3 regions of the Variovorax sp. 10L421 genome follow, and region 1 is predicted to be linked to each of the others. Evidence: predicted binding sites of a transcription regulator. Region 1 holds the regulator's gene; each other region holds the start of a gene.
The links. The regulator sigma-54, encoded in region 1, starts transcription at its own class of promoters, with help from an activator protein. The targets are predictions, from matches to a motif close to TGGCANGNAANCTGCTTT.
Positions count from the first base shown of each region.

Region 1 (7,276 bases):
CAAGGGCCTGCGCCCGAGCACCACGCTCGGTGACGAGGGAGAAACCCGCAAGTGATCGAATCCGTTGTATCGCAGGACGCCAACAGCACGCCGGGCAGCCGCCTGGTCGCGCGCGGCCTGAAGAAGAGCTATGGCAGCCGCACGGTCGTGAAGGACGTCTCGCTCGACGTGCAGAAGGGCGAAGTCGTCGGGCTGCTCGGGCCGAACGGCGCGGGCAAGACCACCTCGTTCTACATGATCGTGGGGCTGGTGCGCGCCGATGCGGGCGACATCACCATCGACGGCGAGCCCATCGCCCACATGCCGATCCACCGCCGCGCCCGCATGGGCCTGAGCTACCTGCCGCAGGAGGCCTCGATCTTCCGCAAGCTCACGGTCGAGGAAAACGTGCGCGCCGTGCTCGAGCTCCAGAGCGAGCCCGATGCCAACGGCAAGATGGCGCCACTGTCGAAGCAGCACATCGAAGAGCGACTGTCCGAACTGCTGGCCGACCTGCGGGTGGACCACCTGCGCGACTCGCCCGCGCTGGCGCTGTCGGGCGGCGAGCGCCGCCGCGTCGAGATCGCGCGCGCGCTGGCCACCCAGCCGCGCTTCATCCTGCTGGACGAGCCCTTCGCCGGCATCGACCCGATCGCGGTGATCGAAATCCAGCGGATCATCAGCTTCCTGAAGGAGCGCGGCATCGGCGTGCTCATCACCGACCACAACGTGCGTGAAACGCTGGGTATCTGCGATCATGCGTTCATCATCAGCGACGGGCATGTGCTGGCACAAGGCACACCCTCGGAGATCGTCGACAACGCCGAAGTACGCAGGGTGTACCTGGGCGAACACTTCCGGATGTGATCGTGCGGCGAGGGTCAAGGATCATCGTGGCCACCGTCCGCGCGGAGCTTCCTCGCGGGGGCCGCCGCGCACGGCCGCCCGAAGCGGCCGGCCCGTCCCCGGTAGGGGGTTGGCGTAGCGCGAAGCGCGCAGCCTGGGGGGGGGCCATTTCCTCATGAAGCAAGGGCTGTCCCTTCGCGTCTCGCAGCATCTGGCACTGACGCCACAGCTGCAGCAGTCCATCCGGCTGCTTCAGCTTTCCACGCTCGAACTGAGCCAGGAAGTCGAGCAGATGCTGGACGAAAACCCGTTCCTCGAACGCACCGCGGAAGAAGCGGCGCGCGAGGAATTCGGGCTCGACACGGCTGATGCGCCGGTTCCGCGCGATGAGGGCGAGAGCGACTTCGCGCCTTCGGCCGCCAGTGCGCCCGCCGAGACCACCAGCACCACCACGGCGGATACCGACGGGCCAGCTGCCGAGATCACCGAGCGTGAGCCCGACTGGGAAGGCGACGGCACCGTCGACATGGCGGCGCCCGACGACAGCGAGTGGGGCAGCGACGCGCCCGCGCGCCAGAACAACCTCGGCGACGACGAACGTGCCGACGCCACTGAACTCGCGCGCAGCCAGGAGTCGCTGCAGTCGTTCCTGCACCGCCAGGCGCTGAGCCTGCGCCTGAACGAGAACGACAGCGCCGCGCTGCGCTTTCTCATCGAATCTCTCAACGACGACGGCTACCTCGAAGACTCGCTGCCCGCGCTGGCCTCGGGCCTGGCTGGCGACGACAACGACCAGTTCGACGACCTCGTGCATCACTTCCAGGTGGCGCTCGGACTGCTGCAGAGCCTGGAGCCCGTGGGCGTAGGCGCGCGCGACCTCGGCGAATGCCTGGGCATCCAGCTGCGCGCCATGGCCAGCGAGGACGAGACCGACGAAGAGGCGCTGGTCCGCAAGACCGCCATCACCGTCTGCAAGCAGCCGATGGAGCTGCTTGCGCGCCGCGATTTCAAGCGCCTGGCCACGCTCACCCGCAGCAGCGAGGAGCTGGTGCGCTCGGCGCTGCAGATCATCGCGCGGCTGGAGCCCAAGCCGGGCCGGCGCTTCGTCGACGTGGAGCGCAACATCGTCATTCCCGATGTGATCGTCACCAAGACCGGCCGCGGCACCAACGTGAAGTTCCGCGTCATGTTGAACCCCGAGGTGATGCCGCGTCTGCGCGTGCACGACATCTATGCCGGCGCGCTCAAGTCGCACAAGGGCGAGGGCAGCCAGGCGCTGTCGCAGCGGCTGCAGGAGGCGCGCTGGTTCATCAAGAACATCCAGCAGCGTTTCGACACCATCCTGCGCGTGAGCAACGCCATCGTCGAGCGGCAGAAGAGCTACTTCGTGCATGGCGAACTCGCGATGCGCCCGCTGGTGCTGCGCGAGATCGCCGACGAGCTGGGCCTGCACGAATCGACCATCTCGCGCGTGACCACCGCCAAGTACATGGCCACGCCGTTCGGCACCGTCGAGCTCAAGTACTTCTTCGGCTCGGCGCTGGGCACCGAGACGGGCGGCAATGCGTCGAGCACCGCGGTGCGCGCGCTGATCAAGCAGTTCGTGAGTTCCGAGAGCATCAAGAAGCCGCTGTCGGACAGCCAGATCTCCGAGATGCTGAAAGAGCAGGGCATCGAGTGCGCACGGCGCACCGTGGCCAAGTACCGCGAGGCGCTGCGCATCGCGCCCGCGAACCTGCGCAAAGCCCTGTAACTTGGCACACCCCCAGGCTATGCGCACTTCGTGTCGCTTCGCCAACCCCCTTGCAGGGGGCAACACCTGCGGCCCGGCGGAGCCGGTTCCGCGGTGTTCCCCGAACGGACCTGGACCGTATTGGCGCTGGGGCCTGGCGCTGTTGTTCGCGGCTTTCGCACTGCTCGCCACCGGCTGCGCCACCCTGCCCAACGAGGCCCCGCGCGCACCCACCAAGGCCATGGCCGTCTCGGCCGACACCGCACTCGGCAAGCTCGCGCTGGCCTCGCAGCCCGACCCCGACCTGAGCGGTTTTCGCCTGATGCCCGGTGGCGACTTCGCCTTCGACACCCGCATCCAGCTGGCCCGCCGTGCCCAGCGCACGCTCGACGTGCAGTACTACCAGATCGAGAACGACGAGACCGGCCGCTACCTGCTGCGCACCCTGCGCGACGCCGCCCAGCGCGGCGTGCGCGTGCGGGTGCTGATGGACGATCTCTACACCTCGGGCGAGGACGAACTGCTGCTCGGCTTTGCCGCCACGCCCAACGTCGAACTGCGCCTGTTCAACCCGTTCCCGGCCGGGCGCGCGAGCATCCTGAAGCGCTTCACTGCCTCGCTGTTCGACTTCAGCCGCGTCAACCGGCGCATGCACAACAAGCTGTTCATCGCCGACGGCGCGATGGCGGTGGCGGGCGGGCGCAACATCGGCAACCAGTACTTCACGCGCACCGCGGGCGAGAATTTTCTCGACCTCGACACCTTCGTCACTGGTGCGCTGATCCCGCGGCTGGGCAGCCTGTTCGACCAGTACTGGAACAGCATCTACGTGCGGCCGATCCAGTCGGTGGTGCGCAGCGAGTTGTCGGCCGAAGAGCTGCAGCGCCGCTTCGACGCGGTCACCGGCCCCGACACTACTCCACCGCCGCCGAAGCCCGCGCCCAACGACCTGCTCGGCTACAGCCCGATGGTGGAAGACCTGAACGCCGGCAAGCTCGGCCTGATCTGGACCACCGCCGAGGCCTATGCCGATTCGCCCGAGCGCGTGATCGGCAAGACCGCCTCCTACGGCGGCGTGCCGCTGCTCGACGTCGACAGCGTGCGCTACAACGTGGTCGAGCAGATGCGCCGTGCACGCTCCGAAGTGACCATCGTCTCGCCCTACCTGATCCCGGGCGCCACGGGGCTGGAGGTGATGCGCGAGATCCGCAACCGCAACGTGAAGATCAGCGTCGTCACCAATTCGCTGGCCGCCACCGACGAGCCGCTGGTGCACACCGCCTACCGCCGCTACCGGCCCGACATGCTCAAGCTCGGCGCCGACCTCTACGAGCTGAGCTCCACGCGCACCCGGCGCAGCGTGCGGCTGGGCCTGTTCGGCACCTCGGTGGGCAGGCTGCATGCCAAGTCGGCCGTGATCGACCGGCGCACGCTGTTCGTCGGCTCGATGAATTTCGACCCGCGCTCGGAGTCGGCCAACACCGAGATCGGGCTGATCATCCACAGCGCCGAGATGGCGCAGCAGGCGCTGAAACTCATCGACGTGCTCAAGCAGCAGGGCGCCTACCGGCTGCGCTTTGCCGAAGGCAGCAACGAGTCGCGCATCGAATGGGTCAGCGAGGATGCCGGCAAGCTCACCGTGCTGACCGAGGAGCCCGACTCCAGTTTCTGGGGCCGGGTCATGCTCGAATTGCTGGCGCCGCTGACGCCGGAGAGCCTGCTCTAGCTGGTGCTCGTGGCGCCGGCCAGGCCGGGCAGCGGTGTCATTGCACGTTGACCGCTTCGACCTGCACCAGCAGCTTCACCTTGTTCTCGAAGCCGAAGTTCAGCCCCCAGGTGATGCCCCAGTCGCTGCGCTCCACCGTGGTCTCGAAGTCGCCGCCGCACACCTGGCGGTTGATCAGCGGGCTCAGGTAGCAGTTGAAGCGCACGGCCTTCAGCGTCACAGGCCTGGTCTGGCCCATCAGCGTGAGCGTGCCGGGCACGTCGGTCACCTTGCCGCCGCTGAAATCGATGCGGTCGGCCACGAAGCGGCCGATCGGAAACTCGGCCACGTTGAAGAAATCCTTGCTCTGCACATGGCGGTTGAGCAGGTCGACGCCGGTGTTGATGGAGCTGATGTCCATCGTGATGTCGACCTTGCCGCTGGCGCCGGTGCCGTCGATCTGCACGGAGCCGTCCTTGGTGCTGAAGCGCCCGCGGTTGGTGGTGGTGCCGTAGTGCCCCATCTCGTACATCACGAAGGTGTGAGTCGGATCGATCACGTAGTTGGCGTTCTTCGCCGGCCCGCCCGCGGGCTTGGCGGCCACGGCCGGGGCGAATTCCGTTGGCAGTTGCTGTTGCTGCGCCGTGGCGCTGCCGGTGAATGCGGCGGCCGACAGGGCCGCGGCGAGAAGGAGCTTTTTCATGGTGTTGGATGCGGGAGGAAAGAGGAAAGTGAGTGAGGGGCGGACAGCCTGGCGCTTCACAACGGCCCGAAGCCCGTGAGCGTGAACCTGAAGCGCACCTGCACGTCGTTGCCGACCGTCGAGGTGTCGGTCCATTCGCCTTCGCCCACCTTGTAGTCGAGCCGCTGGATCGTGAAGCTCCCCGTGGCAACCGCCTCCTTGCCGCCGGCCGCGGCGATGCTGACGGGCACCGTCACGTATTTGGCGATGCCCTTGATGGTGAGCTTGCCCGCCATCTCGAACTTGCCGTCGCCCAGCGCCTTGATGGCGCTCGACTGGAAGCTTGCCTGCGGGAAGTGCGCGGCGTCGAACCACGGCTGCTTGGGCAGTTCCGCATCGCTCATCGGGACGCCGAAGCCGGCGCTGGCCGTGTCGATCTGCAGCGCGACGGTGCCGCCCTCGGGCTTCTTCGGGTCGAAGGCCACCTGCGCGTCGAATTTCTTGAACGTGCCTTCCACGGGCACGCCCATTTGCTTGCTGACGAAGACGATCTGGCTCTTGTCGGCCACGAGCTTTGCCGCTGCGGGCTCGGCGCCGGCCGGCAGCGCCAGGGTGGCGAAAGCCAGCGCCGCGAGCGACGGCGCGAGACGGAAAAACAGGCGCTTGATCATCGAGCTGGTTCCTTGCGTGGCCGGGGCCACATGCGTTTGAGAAGACCGTCGCGGTCGATCCAGTGGTGCTTGAGCACCGCCGCCACGTGCAGCAGCGTGACGCCTGCCAGCACGAAGGCGCAGTTGCGGTGCAGCGGCTGCAGCACCGCCTCGGCGAAGGCGTGGTCGACCGGCACGAAGTCGGGCAGCGGCAGCACGCCGAACCACGCCACCGGCATGCCCATGGCCGAGCTGTAGGCCCACCCGGACAGCGGCACCGCGAAGAACAGCAGGTACATCAGCGTGTGGCTGATGCGGTAGCTCGCCAGCTGGAGCGCCGACATGCCCGGCGGGAGCGCCGGTGGACGATGCCCGAGCCGCCACAGCAGCCGCAGCGCCGACAGCGCGAGGATGGTGACGCCCGCCCACTTGTGCCAGCTGTAGATCTTCAGGCGCAGCGGCGAGAACGGCAGCCCCGTCATGTAGAGCCCTACGCCGAACGAGCCCACGATCAGGGCCGCAAGCAGCCAGTGCAGCGCCATCGTGAACGGGTCGTAGCGCGCGTCGGCTGCGAGGGGGGATGAAGATGTGTCGGAGGACATCGTGAGCAGGACAGGCGGCCTGTGCGCGGAGCATATATCGGAAGCGATGACATCACCGCACGGCCCGTGCCAGCCCGCCGCCCTGCCGGCCTCAGCCCTGCGACGGCTGTTGCGCCCTCAGCAGCACCCCGCGCAGTTCGTCCGGCTGCACCGGCTTGCGCAGCGCATGCCAGCCACGCTCGGCGGCGAGCCGCTGGGTGGCTTCGTTGATGTCGGCCGAAATCAGCGCGATCGCCAGCGACGGCTTCTGCCGCTGCAGCTTGTCGGCCAGCGCGATGCCGTCGAGCGCACCCGGCAGGCGGATGTCGCACAGCGCCGCGTCGAGCGCGCGCAGGTCGGCCAGCGCCAGCGCCTCGGCGGCGCTGGCATAGACGCGCGGCTCCACGTCCCATTGCCGCAGCAGGGCACTGAGACTGTCGGCCACCACCGTGTTGTCTTCCACCACCAGCACTGCGAGCCCGGGGCGCAGCGTGTGCGTTGCATCGGCGCCGTCGTCCTGCGGCGCGGAAGCAGGGCGCGCCGCCACCATCGCGCCGTCGGGCGCGGCAGGCAGCTCGAAGCTGAACACCGACCCCCGCCCCGGCGCCGAGCGAAGCGACACCGCAATGCCGAGCTGCGCCGCCAGCCGCCGCACGATCGCCAAGCCCAGCCCGTGGCCGCGCTGCAGGTTGCGCTCGACGTTGCCGATCTGCTCGAAGTCGTCGAACACGCGCTGCTGCGCGTCGGCCGCGATGCCGATGCCGCTGTCGCGCACCTCGACGCGCCAGGCACGGCCGGTCCCGCGCCGGCGCGCCCGCACCGCCAGCAGCACGCGCCCGCGCGGCGTGAACTTGACGGCGTTGTCGACCAGGTTGGCGAGCACGCGGCGCACCGACAAGGTGTCGCTCCAGGCGATGGCGTCGTGCGGGCAGCGCACCAGCACCCGGCCGTCGCCTGCCTGCCGCGCCAGCCCCAGCAGCAGGGGCGCCAGAGCCACTGCCGCCGGACGCAGCGGATCGACCGCGGCCTCGATGCGGCCGATTTCGAGCAGCTGGTTGGTCAGCCCTTCGAGCGCCTGCTGCGCGCGCGCCAGCGAGCCCA
Region 1 is NZ_JBFTJJ010000018.1:100,835-108,110, reverse strand. It holds gene lptB (LPS export ABC transporter ATP-binding protein) at 52-846, shown strand; gene rpoN (RNA polymerase factor sigma-54) at 1,001-2,578, shown strand; gene AC1DFC_RS21515 (phospholipase D family protein) at 2,598-4,283, shown strand; gene AC1DFC_RS21510 (YceI family protein) at 4,321-4,965, opposite strand; gene AC1DFC_RS21505 (YceI family protein) at 5,022-5,615, opposite strand; gene AC1DFC_RS21500 (cytochrome b) at 5,612-6,196, opposite strand; gene AC1DFC_RS21495 (sensor histidine kinase) at 6,288-7,276, opposite strand, start outside.

Region 2 (7,276 bases), on a different contig from region 1:
CCGATCCAGCCTGCGCCCGGCAGGAACACCTCGCACCAGGCGTGCAGGTCGGTGAAGTCGACCGTGGTGCCGCTCGGGCCGTCGAGCGCCTTCACGTCGGGCGTGAGCTGGATCAGGTAGCCCGAGACGAAACGCGCGGCCAGTCCGCAGTGGCGCAGCAGCTGCACCAGCAGCCAGCCCGAGTCGCGGCAGGAGCCGCTGCCGCTGGCGAGCGTTTCTTCCGGCGTCTGCACGCCGGGCTCCATGCGGATCAGGTAGTTGACGTCCTGCTGCACCTGCTGGTTGATGCCGACCAGGAAGTCGATGGTGCGCTGCTCCTTGCGCTCGATCTTGTCGAGGTAGGCCTGCAGCAGCGGCGTGGGCGTTTCGGTGACGAGGTAGGGCGCGAGCTCCTCGGCCTGCGACTGCGTGTACTTGAAAGGGAAGTTCTCGGCCTGCGGCTCGAGGAAGAAGTCGAACGGGTTGTAGACCGCCATCTCGACCACGAGGTCGACCGTGACCTTGAATTCGCGCGTCTTCTCGGGGAACACCAGCCGTGCCTGGTAGTTGGCGAAGGGGTCCTGCATCCAGTTGACGAAGTGCTCGGCCGGCTCGACCCGCAGCGAGTACGAGATCACGTTGCTGCGGCAATGCGGCGCGGGCCGCAAGCGCACGACCTGTGGGCCCAGCTGCACCGGGCGGTCGTATTTGTAGTGGGTGACGTGGTGGAGAGCGGCGTGAATGGACATGCGTTTTTATGTGCAGTGCTGCGAGATTGCATCGAAAAGATGTCTCTTGTGAGACGCATACTAGCCCAGTTGCAAAGCAATTAACGCGCCACTGAGCGTGACTTTGGGGAGGGTTTGCATCATGGGTTCGGGAGTTTCTCGTTGACGCCGTTTCGCGCGTCCGGTGCCGCCGCGGGCAGATCGTGGGTGTTCGCGGCGCTGTGCGGTTCGCTGCTCGGTGCGGTCCTGCAGTTGCAGCAGGCAGGGCTTTGGCGGGCATGGATGTATGCGGGTTTGCTGCTCGGGGCCGGGGCCGGCCTGTGGTGGTGGCGGCGCCTGTCGGGCCGAGGGCTGTTGATGGCCTCGCTCGTGTGCGGCGCAATGGCGGGTGCGGGGCTTGCGGGATGGCGCGCCGCCATCTACGCGGGCGGTGCGCTGAACCCGGCGCTCGAAGGGCGCGACCTGCAGGTCACCGGTGTCGTGTCGGAGATGCCCCAGCGCAGCGAGGGCGGGACGCGGTTCCGTCTGGATGTCGAGTCTGCGGGCTGGGCCGACCCCGGCGAGGAGGGGCGGCCCACCGTGCCTGATCGCATTGCCCTCGGCTGGTATTCGGAAGGTTCAGGCCTGTGGGACCGGGCGTCGGAAGGCCGCACGCCGCCGGCCAGCGCTGTCGGCCCCCTCCACGCCGGCGAGCGATGGCGCCTGACGGTGCGCCTCAAGGCGCCGCACGGCAACCGCAATCCCCACGGCTTCGACAGCGAACTCTGGATGTGGGAGCAGGGCCTGCATGCCGGCGGCACTGTGCGAACCGGCACGCGCGATGCGGCGCCCGCGCTCGTTGCGCCAACGTGGCGGCATCCCATCGAGCGCGCACGCGAAGCCGTGCGCGACGCCGTCTTCGAACGCGTGCTCGACCGTGCCCGGGCAGGCGTGATTGCGGCCCTGGTTACCGGCGACCAGAGCGCCATCGACCGCTCGGGCTGGGACGTCTTCCGCGCCACGGGCGTGGCGCACCTGATGTCGATCTCCGGCCTCCACGTCACCATGTTCGCCTGGCTGGCCGCGCACGTCGTCGGCCTGCTGTGGCGGCGCAGCGCGTGGCTGATGCTGCGCCTGCCCGCGCAGCAGGCCGCGCTGGTGGGCGGCGTGCTGCTCGCCACGCTCTATGCGCTGTTCAGCGGCTGGGGCGTGCCTTCGCAGCGCACGGTCTGGATGCTGGCGACGGTCGCGCTGCTGCGCCTCACGGGCCGGCGCTGGCCCTGGCCGCATGTGTGGCTGTTGACGGCGGCCGTGGTGGTCGCGCTCGATCCCTGGGCCTTGATGCAGGCCGGTTTCTGGCTCAGCTTCGTGGCGGTGGGCGTGCTGTTCGCCACCGACGCCGGGGTGCCCGGAGAGCGGAAGACCGGCGCGTCTTCCCGCCTGCTCCAGTTCCTGCGTGAGCAGTGGGTCATCACGCTCGCGATCACGCCGCTCAGCCTGCTGTTGTTCCAGCAGGTTTCGCTGATCGGCCTGTTGGCCAATGCGGTGGCGATCCCTTGGGTCACGCTGGTGATCACGCCTCTGGCGATGCTCGGCGTGGCCGTGGCGCCGCTGTGGGATCTGGCGGCCCGCGCCGTGCAGGTGCTGGCGCTGCTGCTGCAATGGCTGGCCGGGCTGCCGTATGCCACGCTCTCGGTGGCCGCGCCGCCCTGGTGGATGGCCGCCTGCGGCGTGGCCGGCGGCGCGCTGCTGGCCATGCGGCTGCCCGGGTCGCTGCGCGCCCTCGGCGTTCCGCTGCTGTTGCCGGTGCTGCTGTGGCAGGCACCCCGGCCCGCGGCCGGCGAATTCGAACTGCTCGCCGCTGACGTCGGCCAGGGCAACGCGGTGCTCGTGCGTACCGCGACACACAGCCTGCTCTACGACGCCGGCCCGCGCTACAGCCTGGAAAGCGATGCCGGCCATCGCGTGCTCGTGCCGTTGCTGCGGGCATACGGCGAGCGCCTCGACACGCTGGTGCTGAGCCACCGCGACCTCGACCACACCGGCGGCGCGCCCGCGGTGCTCGCGATTCAGCCGCAGGCCGCGCTGCTGAGTTCCATCGAGGCCACGCACCCGCTGCAGGCGATGCGTGCGGCGCGGCGTTGCGAGGCGGGGCAGGCCTGGAGCTGGGACGGCGTGCGCTTCGAGGTGCTGCATCCGTTCGACACCGACTACCGCGGCTTCACCAAACCCAATGCGGTGTCGTGCGTGTTGCGCATCGACAGCGGCCGCGCCGTGGCGCTGCTGGTCGGCGACATCGAGCGGTTGCAGGAGGCGGCGCTCGTCACGCGCACGCCGGAACTGCTGCGCGCCGACGTGCTGCTGGTGCCGCATCATGGCAGCAAGACCTCGTCGAGCCCGGCGTTCCTCGACGCGGTGAAGCCGCGCATCGCCATCGTCCAGGCGGGGTACCGCAACCGCTTCGGCCATCCGGCGCAGGAAGTGGCGGCGCGCTACCTGGAGCGCGGCGGGCGGCTGGTCGAGAACACCCGGTGCGGCGCAGCGCACTGGAGCAGCGTGCGCCCCGGGGACCTGGCCTGCGAGCGCGAGCGGAACGCGCGATATTGGCAGCACAGCCCGCCCTGAAGCCGGCTCTGGATTTTCGGGGGAGGCCGTTGTTCCTGCCATCATCGGGACGCTTGCGCCAGGCCGAAAAAAAGTCGCTCGACCCGTACGCGGCCTCGGCATAAGGGGTTCTACTGGCCCTGAACTTGCTAAGCTATAGCTCAAGGAGATTGGTCGTCCCATGCACAAATTCGACGAGATGTATGAGCAGTTGCCCTATGCGGGGGCTGCGATCCGACAGCACTACAAGCGCTACGACCAATGGCTCGCGAAGCAACCCGGTGAGGTGATGCGTTCGCGACGCGAAGAGGCGGAAATGATTTTCCGCCGGGTCGGCATTACCTTCGCGGTGTATGGCGCGAAGGATGAGGATGGCTCCGGCACCGAGCGGCTCATCCCGTTCGACCTGCTGCCTCGCATCATTCCGGCCCACGAGTGGGAGAGCATGGAAAAGGGGCTGGTGCAGCGCGTCACGGCGCTCAACCGCTTTCTTCATGACGTCTACCACGACCAGGAAATCATCAAGGCCGGCATCATCCCGGCCGAGCAGATCCTGAACAACGCGCAGTTCCGCCCCGAGATGATGGGCGTCAACGTGCCGCACAACGTCTACTCGAACATCTCGGGCATCGACATCGTGCGCGCGCCCGATGCCCAGGGCAACGGCGAGTACTACGTGCTCGAAGACAACCTGCGCGTGCCCAGCGGCGTGAGCTACATGCTGGAGAACCGCAAGATGATGATGCGGCTCTTCCCCGAGCTGTTCAATCAGAACCGCATCGCGCCGGTCGCGCACTACCCCGACCTGCTGCTAGAGACGCTGCGCGCCAGCGCGCCGCCGGCCACGGCCGAGCCCACGGTGGTGGTGCTCACGCCGGGCATGTACAACAGCGCCTACTTCGAGCACGCCTTCCTCGCGCAGCAGATGGGCGTGGAACTGGTCGAGGGACAGGACCTGTTCGTCAAGGACAACTTCGTCTACATGCGCACCACGCGCGGGCCGAAGCGCGTCGACGTCATCTACCGCCGCGTGGACGACGACTTCCTCGACCCCGAGGTGTTCCGCCCCACGTCCACGCTCGGCTGCGCCGGCCTGATGCGCGCGTACCGTGAAGGCAACGTCGTGATCTGCAATGCCGTGGGCACCGGTGTGGCCGACGACAAGTCGATCTACCCGTACGTGCCGAAGATGGTCGAGTTCTACCTCGGCGAGAAGCCGATCCTGAAGAACGTGCCCACCTACATGTGCCGCAACAAGGACGAGCTGCAGTACACGCTCGACAACATGAAGGACCTGGTCGTCAAGGAGGTGCACGGTGCCGGCGGCTACGGCATGCTGATCGGACCGGCCGCCACGCAGGCCGAGATCGAGGACTTCAAGAAGGCCGTGATCGCCAAGCCCGACGGCTACATCGCCCAGCCCACGCTGAGCCTGTCGACCTCGCCCACCTTCGTGGACGCCGGCATTGCGCCGCGCCACATCGATCTGCGCCCCTTCGTGCTCTCGGGCAGCGAGGTGCAGATGGTGCCCGGCGGCCTCACGCGCGTAGCGCTCAAAGAGGGGTCCTTGGTGGTCAACTCGTCGCAGGGCGGCGGCACCAAGGACACCTGGATTCTCGAAGCCGACCGCGCACCCAAGCCCAAGGCGGCGCCCGCGCAGTCGCAAAGCCAATCGTAGTAGGAGCACCACCGATGCTGTCACGCACCGCCGATCATCTCTACTGGATGTCCCGCTACACCGAGCGCGCCGAGAACACGGCGCGCATGCTGGACGTCAACTACCAGACCTCGCTGCTGCCCCAGTCCGCCGAAGTTGCCAAGTACGGCTGGCAGGGCGTGCTCTCCATCAGCGAGCTGCTGCCCTGGTACAACAAGAAGTACGACCAGATCGCGCCCAAGGAAGTGATGGAGTTCATGGTCAAGGACGAGAGCAACGCCTCGTCGATCGTGTCCTGTCTCAAAGCCGCGCGCGAGAACGCCCGTGCCGTGCGCGGCGCGCTCACCACCGAAGCCTGGGAAACGCAGAACACCACCTGGCTCGAAGTGAACCGCATGCTGCGCGCAGGCGACTTCGAGCGCGACCCGGGCCAATTCTTCGAATGGGTCAAGTTCCGCTCGCACCTCTCGCGCGGCGTCACGCTGGGCACCATGCTCCAGGATGAGGCGTTTTATTTCTCGCGCCTGGGCACCTTTTTGGAGCGCGCCGACAACACCGCGCGCCTGGTTGACGTGAAGTTCCACGCGCTCAACAGCGAGTTCTTCGGCACCGCCACCGAGGAAGACCAGGAGTACGACTTCTATCACTGGAGCGCGATCCTGCGCAGCGTCTCGGCCTTCGAGGTCTACCGCAAGGTGTACCGCGACGTGATCAAGCCCGAGCGCGTGGCCGAACTGCTGATTCTTCGCGCCGACATGCCGCGCTCGCTGCACGCGAGCCTGGTCGAGGTGGTGAACAACCTCGCGAAGGTGCAGAACGAGCAGAGCGCCGAAACCCAGCGTCGCGCCGGCAAGCTGCTGGCCGACCTGCAGTACGCGCGCGTCGACGAGATCCTGGCGACCGGGCTGCACGCGTACCTCACGCAGTTCCTCGACCGAGTGAACGAACTGGGCGGGCGCATCAGCCAGGACTTCCTGGTTCCTGCGCACTGAGGTCCTGTGGGCGCGCGCGGCTACACGGCCAGTGCGTCGATCCGGCGGGGCCGTTGCGCACCGGCACGGTGACGTTCCACGCGCGATAGCTCCCGTCGATGGACCGGGCGCATGCCACGCTGACGCCGGGACGGGGCGATCCTGTGGCCCAACCGGTTTTCAGCGGTGTCTTGCACAACGGAACGAAGACCTTGGCGTTCGGTTCGGTGGCTTCCCATTGCGTGCCGTGGCGGGCGTTCTCCTGAAAGACGAACCGCCTCGCTTCTTCCCTGATTTCGTAAAGGCCGTGCTTGAACGAATTGGAGCGATCGTCGTCGATGCTCCAGGCCGCGGCGCTCGGCAAGGCGAAGAGGCACAGGACTACCGGCAGCACCCTGCGGTGCCTGCCCGAGCACGGGAACATCGACACTACTTCCTTCGTCATCGTTTTCTCTCCGGAGGGGGCGTCAGCGCGAAAAGGATTCGATGGCCACCGGCATCTCCGGCGCCTGCCATCGATAGGCGTCGCTCAGCACGTTGCGCGTGGGAATTTGGCCATTCCATCGGATGTGGAGCAAGTCCGCGAGGACCCAGGCGGTCCAGTCCGCGCGAAAAGGTCGTTGCCCCGCTTCGGAGCGCCAATGCATCCACAGGTATTCGGTGCCTTCGCGCGCGTTGGTGTTGGCTGCGGCGCCGAGCACCATCGCGCTGTCGGGCGCGGCCTGGTAGGTGTCGAGCAGGTAGGCGCGCACTGCGCCGTCGAGCGCGAAGCCAATGGCCCAAAGCCAGACCAGCAGGGTGCGCAATCGCCGCGTCTGCGTGCTGCGCAATGGCCACGCAAGCCACAGCACCATGGGCGCTGCAAGCACCGCGAGCTGCGCGATGCGCCGGCCGTCGTGGCCCAGCGCAATGAGCGCCAGCAGTGTTGCGCCTACCACGCAGCAGGCGGGCAGGGCATTGCGCGGAGGGGAGGGACGGGTGGTCAAGCAGGTAGCGCGGGAGATCGGGGCGGGCGCATTCTGCCCCGGGGCCTGCGCTACGCGCCCCAGTGCCCCGATGGTGGCGAGGTATTTGCGCCGCCCACGGTAGCCCCCGGAACGATCAGGTCGCCGTGGCCTGCCGCACCGCGCGCTCCCAGCGTGCCATCGACTCCTCCGCCTGCGCGCGGCCCATGGTGGGCATGAAGCGCCGCTCGATCTTCCACAGCTTCGACAGCTGGCGCGCGTCGGTGTAGACGCCGGTGGAAAGCCCAGCGAGATACGCGGCGCCCAGCGCGGTGGTCTCGATCACTTCGGGCCGCACCACCGGAATGCCCAGCAGGTCGGCCTGGAACTGCATCAGCAGGTCGTTCACGCTCG
Region 2 is NZ_JBFTJJ010000011.1:170,098-177,373, forward strand. It holds gene AC1DFC_RS16580 (transglutaminase family protein) at 1-728, opposite strand, end outside; gene AC1DFC_RS16585 (DNA internalization-related competence protein ComEC/Rec2) at 870-3,311, shown strand; gene AC1DFC_RS16590 (circularly permuted type 2 ATP-grasp protein) at 3,472-4,968, shown strand; gene AC1DFC_RS16595 (alpha-E domain-containing protein) at 4,983-5,939, shown strand; gene AC1DFC_RS16600 (hypothetical protein) at 5,908-6,363, opposite strand; gene AC1DFC_RS16605 (hypothetical protein) at 6,386-6,904, opposite strand; gene glpK (glycerol kinase GlpK) at 7,020-7,276, opposite strand, start outside.
Region 2: the regulator sigma-54 is predicted to act here: its motif matches at 3,426-3,443, upstream of AC1DFC_RS16590 (circularly permuted type 2 ATP-grasp protein).

Region 3 (7,276 bases), on a different contig from region 1:
GTTGAAGCCGCGTCGCAGCCACTGGCCGGCGGCGGAATTCCACAGCGGCAGTGTCAGCGCGACCAGCGCCGTGTAGGTGAACAGATAGGGCAGGTACCAGAGGTGGTTCCAGGTGATGCCGAACTCCGCGCCGTCGAAGGCCCGCTTCGGCCACGGTTCGGCCATCGACAGGTAGCGCAGCACGAAGGCACCGAAGCCCGGCGCGACCAGCCCGTTGGCCACCCCCTGCGCATAGGCCTGGTACGGCACGATCACCGCCATGCCGAAGGCCAGTGGCAGCATCAGCCGCAGCCCCCGGCTGCGCAGCAGGCCCCAGGTGCCCTGGCCCCGGCTCAGGAAGCCGAGCGACACGCCCGAGACCAGGAAGACGAGGTCCATGCGCCAGAGGTTCAGGACGCGCATCGGCCACTGCAGCCATTCGGCCGCGTGCGGGCTCTTCAGGTGCCAGGGCCAGTCGGCCACGTAGTACATGCCCACGTGATAGAGGATGACGAACAGGAAGGCCAGCGCGCGCAGGGCGTCGATGTCGTGGCGGCGATGGGCGGACGGGTCGGCGGCGGTGTTCATCGCAAGCTCCTCGATGCAAAGAAGCCGCGATGCTCGGGCCCGTGTTCCCCGCGCGGCGCATCCGGGGGACGGATGCCCCCCGCTTTGTGACGAGCGGTGGTCTCGAGGGACGAAATTCACCGCCCCCAAAGGCCCGTTTTCGGGAGAATCCCGCCCCATGGGAGACCCACGCAGGAACCTCTACGAGCGCTACGAGCCGATCCGCCGTCCCGTGGAGGTGGCCTTCTGGATCGTGTTGATGACGCTGCAGGCCGTGTTCAGCACGATGGTCGCGATCGTCGACATGCGCGCGCGCGCTGTGCCGCGCGCCAACTGGGAGGTCGCGACCTGGGAAGGATCGAGCCACCTGGTGCTGTTGCTGCTGATCCCGGCGCTGGTTGCCGTCGAGCGCCGGCTGTCGCCGCTGGTGCGCGGGCACTGGGTGCGCTTCCTGGCCTGGCATGCGGTGGCGAGCGTGGCGTTCAGCGTGGTCCACGTGGTGGGCATGTTCGGGTTGCGCGCAGTCGTCTACGCGTTGGCCGGCGAACGCTACGAATTCGGCGGCTGGATCGACCAATGGGGCTACGAGTACCTGAAGGACGTGCGTGTGTACGCAAGCATCGTCTTCGGCATCTGGGCTTACCGGCTGTTCATGCTGCGGCTGCAGGGCGAGGCGCGGGTGCTCGATGCGCCGGAGGCTCCGGCGGAACAGGAGGGCGCCGCACCCGCCGAGCCCGAAGCCTTGTCGCCGCCCGTGCGCCCCGAGCGTTTCCTGGTGCGCAAGCTGCGCCGCGAATTCCTCATCGCCGCCACCGACATCGACTGGCTCCAGGCCGAGGGCAACTACGTCGGCCTGCACGTCAACGGCCATGACTACCTGCTGCGCGCCACGCTGACCGACTTCCTGGCGCAGCTCGACCCCGTCCGCTTCGTTCGGGTGCACCGAAGCCATGCGGTGAACCTGGGCCGCATCAAGGAAATCGAGCCGCTGGACGGCGGCGATGCCCGGCTGCACATGCACGACGGCACCACCGTGCCCTGCAGCCGCCGCCACCGGGACGCGTTGCGCGCCGGCGCGGGCTGATCCGGTGCGTGGCGGGCTCGCGGAAGTCCGTTTTGGTTCATTGCGCACCATCGAAGAGCCTTCGGGCACCATTTTTGCTTCATCGATCGACCGCTCCAGGTCATTCAGGTGCGACGCACCAATTCGAATCAAAAATCAGCAAGAAGCTTCAATGGACGCACTCAAACAGGGCGCAGATGCGCTGTTCATCCTTCTCGGCGCCATCATGGTCCTGGCCATGCACGCCGGTTTTGCCTTTCTCGAACTGGGCACCGTACGCAAGAAGAACCAGGTCAATGCGCTGGTGAAGATCCTGGTCGACTTCTCGGTGTCGACCATCGTGTATTTCCTCGTGGGTTACGGCGTGGCCTACGGCACGCACTTCTTCGTCGGTGCCACCGAGCTGGCGGAAAAGAGCGGCTACGAGCTGGTGAAGTTCTTCTTCCTGCTCACCTTCGCGGCAGCCATCCCGGCCATCATCTCGGGCGGCATTGCCGAGCGCGCCAAGTTCTGGCCGCAGCTGATCGCGACTGCGGTGATCGTCGGCTTCGTCTACCCGCTGTACGAGGGCATCGCGTGGAACAAGCACTTCGGCATCCAGGGCTGGATCGCCTCGCTCACGGGCCACGAGTTCCATGACTTCGCGGGCTCGGTGGTGGTGCACGCGGTGGGCGGCTGGCTCGCGCTGCCGGCGGTGCTGCTGCTGGGCGCGCGGCGCAACCGCTACAGGGGCGACGGCTCGCTGAGCGCGCATCCGCCATCGAACATCCCGTTCCTCGCGCTCGGTGCGTGGGTGCTGTGCGTGGGCTGGTTCGGCTTCAACGTGATGAGCGCGCAGAGCATCGACAAGATCTCGGGCCTTGTGGCCGTCAACTCGCTGATGGCGATGGTCGGCGGCACGCTGGTCGCACTGGCCATGGGCAAAAACGACCCCGGCTTCGTCTACAACGGCCCGCTCGCCGGCCTGGTGGCCGTGTGCGCCGGCTCCGACCTGATGCATCCGCTGGGCGCGCTGGTGGTGGGCGGCGTGGCGGGCGCGATCTTCGTCTACATGTTCACGCTGGTGCAGAACAAATGGAAGATCGACGACGTGCTCGGCGTGTGGCCGCTGCACGGCCTGTGCGGCACCTGGGGCGGCATCGCGGCGGGCATCTTCGGCACGCAGGCGCTGGGAGGCATCGGCGGGGTGAACGTGTGGGCGCAGCTCATCGGCACCGTCATCGGCGTGGCCTGGGCCGCGCTGGCGGGTGCGGCGGTGTATGGCGCGCTCAAGGCTTCGGTGGGGCTGCGGCTGTCGCAGGAGGAGGAGTACGACGGCGCCGACCTGTCGATCCATCACATCTCGGCCACGCCGGAGCGCGAGGTCAACTGGTAATCGCCAGCCATCGCAGCAGGATGGGCCTGCTTGGGCTATTCTCGGCGCCCCTTACAACCGCCGAGGAGTAGAACCCATGACAAGAACACCCGCCCGCTGGCTGCGCCGCGGCATCGCCGCACTGGCCGGCAGCCTGTTGATGCTTTCGTTCGCGGCGCAGGCCGGCGCCCCGCAGGTCAAGACCCAGGCGCCCGGCTTCTACCGGATGATGCTCGGCGACTTCGAGGTGACTGCGCTGTTCGACGGCACTCTCGACCTCGAACCCAAGAAGCTGCTCACCAACACCACGCAGGCGCAGGTCGGCAAGCTGCTCGATCGCGGTTTCGAGAAGGATGCCGTGCCCACCTCGGTGAACGGCTACCTCATCAACACCGGCAGCAAGCTGGTGCTGGTCGACACCGGCGCCGGCGGCCTGTTCGGCCCTACCCTCGGCAGCCTGCAGGCCAACCTCAAGGCCGCGGGCTACCAGCCCGACCAGGTCGACGACGTGCTCATCACCCACATGCACGGCGACCACGTCGGCGGCCTCGTGCAGGACGGCAAGCTGGTGTTTCCCAACGCCACCATCCACGCCGGGCAGGAAGACGCCGACTTCTGGCTGAGCAAGGCCAACCTGGAGAAGGCCCCTGCCGAGATGAAGGACTTCTTCCGGAGCGCGATGGCGTCGCTGAACCCGTACGTGGAAGCCGGCAAGTTCAAGGGCATGAAGGGCGGCACCGACCTGCTGCCCGGCATCAGGGCCGTGCCCGCCCATGGCCACACGCCGGGCCACAACATCTACGTCGTCGAGTCCAAGGGCCAGAAGCTGGTGCTGTGGGGCGACCTGATGCACGTTGCCGCCGTGCAGTTCGCGCAGCCGCAGGTCACGATCTCGTTCGACGTCGACTCGAAGCCTGCCGCCGTGGAGCGCAAGAAGGCGTACGCCGACGCGGCCAAGGGGCGCTACCTCGTGGGCAGTGCCCACCTGCCGTTCCCGGGGCTGGGGCACCTGCGGGCCGAGGGCAAGGGCTACGTGTGGGTGCCGGTGGACTACCAGCAGGTGCGATAGCCGGCTGAATGGATGAAGCCCGAGCGGCGCGGGCCGGTGTTGCTGCGCCCTCGGCGCGAATGCGCGTCCTGTAGCAAACTGGCCGACCGCTTCGCCTTAACCATTCGCCCCATGACCCAATCTCCCCCCGCCCTCGAAGTCCTCCCCCGCGACCTTTCTGCGTACCGCAAGGGCAACGTCGGCATCGACTACGTGCACCGCTTCGAGTCCGGCAAGCCCGGCCCGCACGTGCTGATCAACGCGCTGACGCATGGCAACGAGATCTGCGGCATGACGGCGGCCACGCACCTGCTCGACAACAACGTGCGCCCGAAGATCGGCACGCTTACCGTGAGTTTTGCCAACGTGGCCGCGTACGAGTCCTTCAACGAGGCGCTCCCCTTCGACAGCCGCCAGCTCGTGCACAACCTCAACCGCATCTGGTCGCCCGAGTGGCTGGACGGCAGCGAAGACAGCCCCGAGCTGAGCCGTGCGCGCATCCTTCGCCCGGTGGTCGATGCGGCCGACCACATCCTCGACATCCACTCGACCAGCCAGCCCGTCGTGCCGTTCTGGGTCTACCCGGCGTTCGAGCGCAACGCCAAGGTCGCGCTGGCCATCGGCCGTCCCTCGGTGCACCTCGTGATGCCCGACGGCCTGGGCTCGGGCACCCCGCTGATCCAGTACGGCAGCCACGGCGGGCCGGACGGCAAGGGCGTGGCGATGGTGGTCGAGTGCGGCCAGCACTTTCTGCGTTCGGCATCGGAACTGGCGACGGCCGTCACGTACGACTTCCTCGCGTACTTCGGCCTCGTCGACAAGGACCTGGCCGCGCCTGCGCCCGAGCCGCAACGGCGCTTCCAGCTGCTGCAGACGCACGTCATCAGGTCGCCGGACTTCGCCTTCGTGCGGCCGTTGATCGGCTTCGAGACCTTCGCCAAGGGCGAACTGATCGCGACCAACGGCGACGAGGAAATTCGCGCGCTGTGCGACGACTGCACGATCTTCATGCCGGCGCAGCGCGTGATCGTCGGGCGCGAGGCGGTTTATCTGACCAAGCCGATCTGAGGCACTGAGGTTCAGGTCTCCAATAGCTTCGCGGCTTCACCGATCACTTCGAGGTTGCGCACCACGGCATCTTGCGTTTTCCGGTCATACCGGCACATCCTCGCGTAGTACTTGATCGCGAAACTTCGGAGGCAAACCGTTGGGCGTCAGCACGTCAACCTCCAAGCCAAGCAGGCTCTTCAGTTCGAACCTGATCGCTCCAACGTTCATGAGGGTGGTTTGCGCGGTGGGTTCGACCAGCAGATCGAGGTCGCTGTCAGGCCCGTCCTCGCCGCGCGATGCAGAGCCGAACACCCACACGCCATTGACGTGGTGACTCAGTGCAATCTCGCGAATGCCGGCGCGATGTTGGAGTGTGGTGCGGCTGCTCGCTCGATCTCAAACCGCAATGAACAACGCCGGGTCCACCATCGCCCGGTTCAGCATCACCGACCAGTGCAGATGCGGCCCCGTCACGCGACCAGTCGCTCCGACGGCGGCCAATGGTTCGCCGGTCTTCATCACGTCGCCGACCTTCACGTCGACGCGGCTCAGGTGGCAGTACATGGTCAGCAGGCCGCCGCCGTGGTCGAGCCAGACGGTGCCGCCGTTGAAGAAATAGTCTCCCGTGTCGATCACCTTGCCGGGCAGGGGCGCGAGCACCGGCGTGCCGGTGCCGGCCGCGATGTCCATGCCGCTGTGCGGATTGCGCGACTGGCCGTTGAACACGCGGCGCAGGCCGAAGGAACTGGAGCGGCGGCCGGGGACGGGCACGCGCATCTGCAGAACGGTGTCGGGGCGCATGTCGGTGAGGGTGGCCATCACGCCGGTGAGGTGGTCGCGTTCCTTGACGTAGCGCGCCTCGTCCTCGGGCGACAGGTCGACGGTGCGCGGGGCCACGGTGAGGCGCTGTTCGCGGTATTGCTTCGGGGCCACGGTGTAGGCGATCTGGCGCTCGGGCTTGCCTTCGGCGCGCACGGTGATGCTCGCCTCGCCGGGTTCGGTCGCGAGGGGGATGCCGACGATCGCAGTCCATTCGATGGTGTCGCCCACCACGAGCAGGGGGATGTCGCCCGCGAAGGCCTGCGGCCGCTTGGCCGACGGGCCCAGCGACAGGCGGCCGATGCCACCGGGCACCTGCGAGGCGCGCGGCCATACGCCGGGTGCTGCGGCTGGCTGCTTCTTTGCCGCCGACTTGGTCGCGGCGTCGGCGTGCATCGTGGCGATGAGGCCGATGGTGCCGAGCACGGCGCTGCGGCGGTTGAGGGCGGTAGGGGCGGGGAAGGAAGAGGGCGTTTGCTTCATGTGAAGAGAAGGTGGGGAATGCGTTGGATGGAGGGCGCTATCCGCTCCAGGTTCCGGGCGCGAGGCCTTCGAGCGTGTGGGGCCCGATGGCAGCGCGGATCAGCCGCAGCGTCGGCAGCCCCACGGCCGCCGTCATGCGCCGCACCTGGCGGTTGCGGCCCTCGCGGATCGCCAGTTCGATCCACGCGGTGGGAATGCTCTTGCGCTCGCGGATGGGCGGTTGCCGCTCCCACACCTCGGGCGGCGGATCGAGCAGCCGGGCACGCGCGGGGCGCGTGGGGCCGTCGTTGAGCTGCACGCCCGAGCGCAGGGCGGTGAGCGCCGCTTCGGTCGGCTCGCCTTCCACCTGCACCCAGTAGATCTTCTCCATCTTGAAGCGCGGATCGGCGATGTGTGCCTGGAGCTTGCCGTCGTCGGTGAGCAGCAGCAGGCCCTCGCTGTCGGCATCGAGCCGGCCGGCGACGTAGACGCCGGGGATGTCGATGAAGTCTTTCAGGCCGCGCCAGCGGCCCTCGGGCGTGAACTGGCTGAGGACGCCGTAAGGTTTGTTGAAGCGGATCAGGCGGGAAGAGCTCGGAAAAGTCATGAGCGCACAGGATAGCCCGGGTCTGTCCTGCAGCATTCGGGCCGCCTTGGAGATTCCAATCGGCTTATCACACAGGAGAACCCGGCATGACGATGCGAAGCCACATCCATCTCGCGTGCGTGGCGGCGGCAGGCCTTTCGATGGCCACCTGCAGCAGCTCATCCTTGCGCGTCGGCGGCGCGCCCGAGGCGAGCGTCAAGAACTGCGTCGCTGCGGCCGCGCGCGAACTGCGTGTGCCCCCGGGCAGCATCGTGGTGGACAGCGGCACGACGCCGCGCGACGGCGTCTACACGATCAACCTGAAGGTCGGGCCGCAGGGACGGTCCG
Region 3 is NZ_JBFTJJ010000001.1:553,973-561,248, forward strand. It holds gene AC1DFC_RS02740 (acyltransferase family protein) at 1-567, opposite strand, end outside; gene AC1DFC_RS02745 (LytTR family DNA-binding domain-containing protein) at 725-1,630, shown strand; gene AC1DFC_RS02750 (ammonium transporter) at 1,782-2,984, shown strand; gene AC1DFC_RS02755 (MBL fold metallo-hydrolase) at 3,061-4,032, shown strand; gene AC1DFC_RS02760 (M14 family metallopeptidase) at 4,144-5,079, shown strand; gene AC1DFC_RS02765 (nucleotidyltransferase family protein) at 5,164-5,415, opposite strand; gene AC1DFC_RS02770 (peptidoglycan DD-metalloendopeptidase family protein) at 5,458-6,363, opposite strand; gene AC1DFC_RS02775 (pseudouridine synthase) at 6,401-6,949, opposite strand; gene AC1DFC_RS02780 (hypothetical protein) at 7,036-7,276, shown strand, end outside.
Region 3: the regulator sigma-54 is predicted to act here: its motif matches at 1,694-1,711, upstream of AC1DFC_RS02750 (ammonium transporter).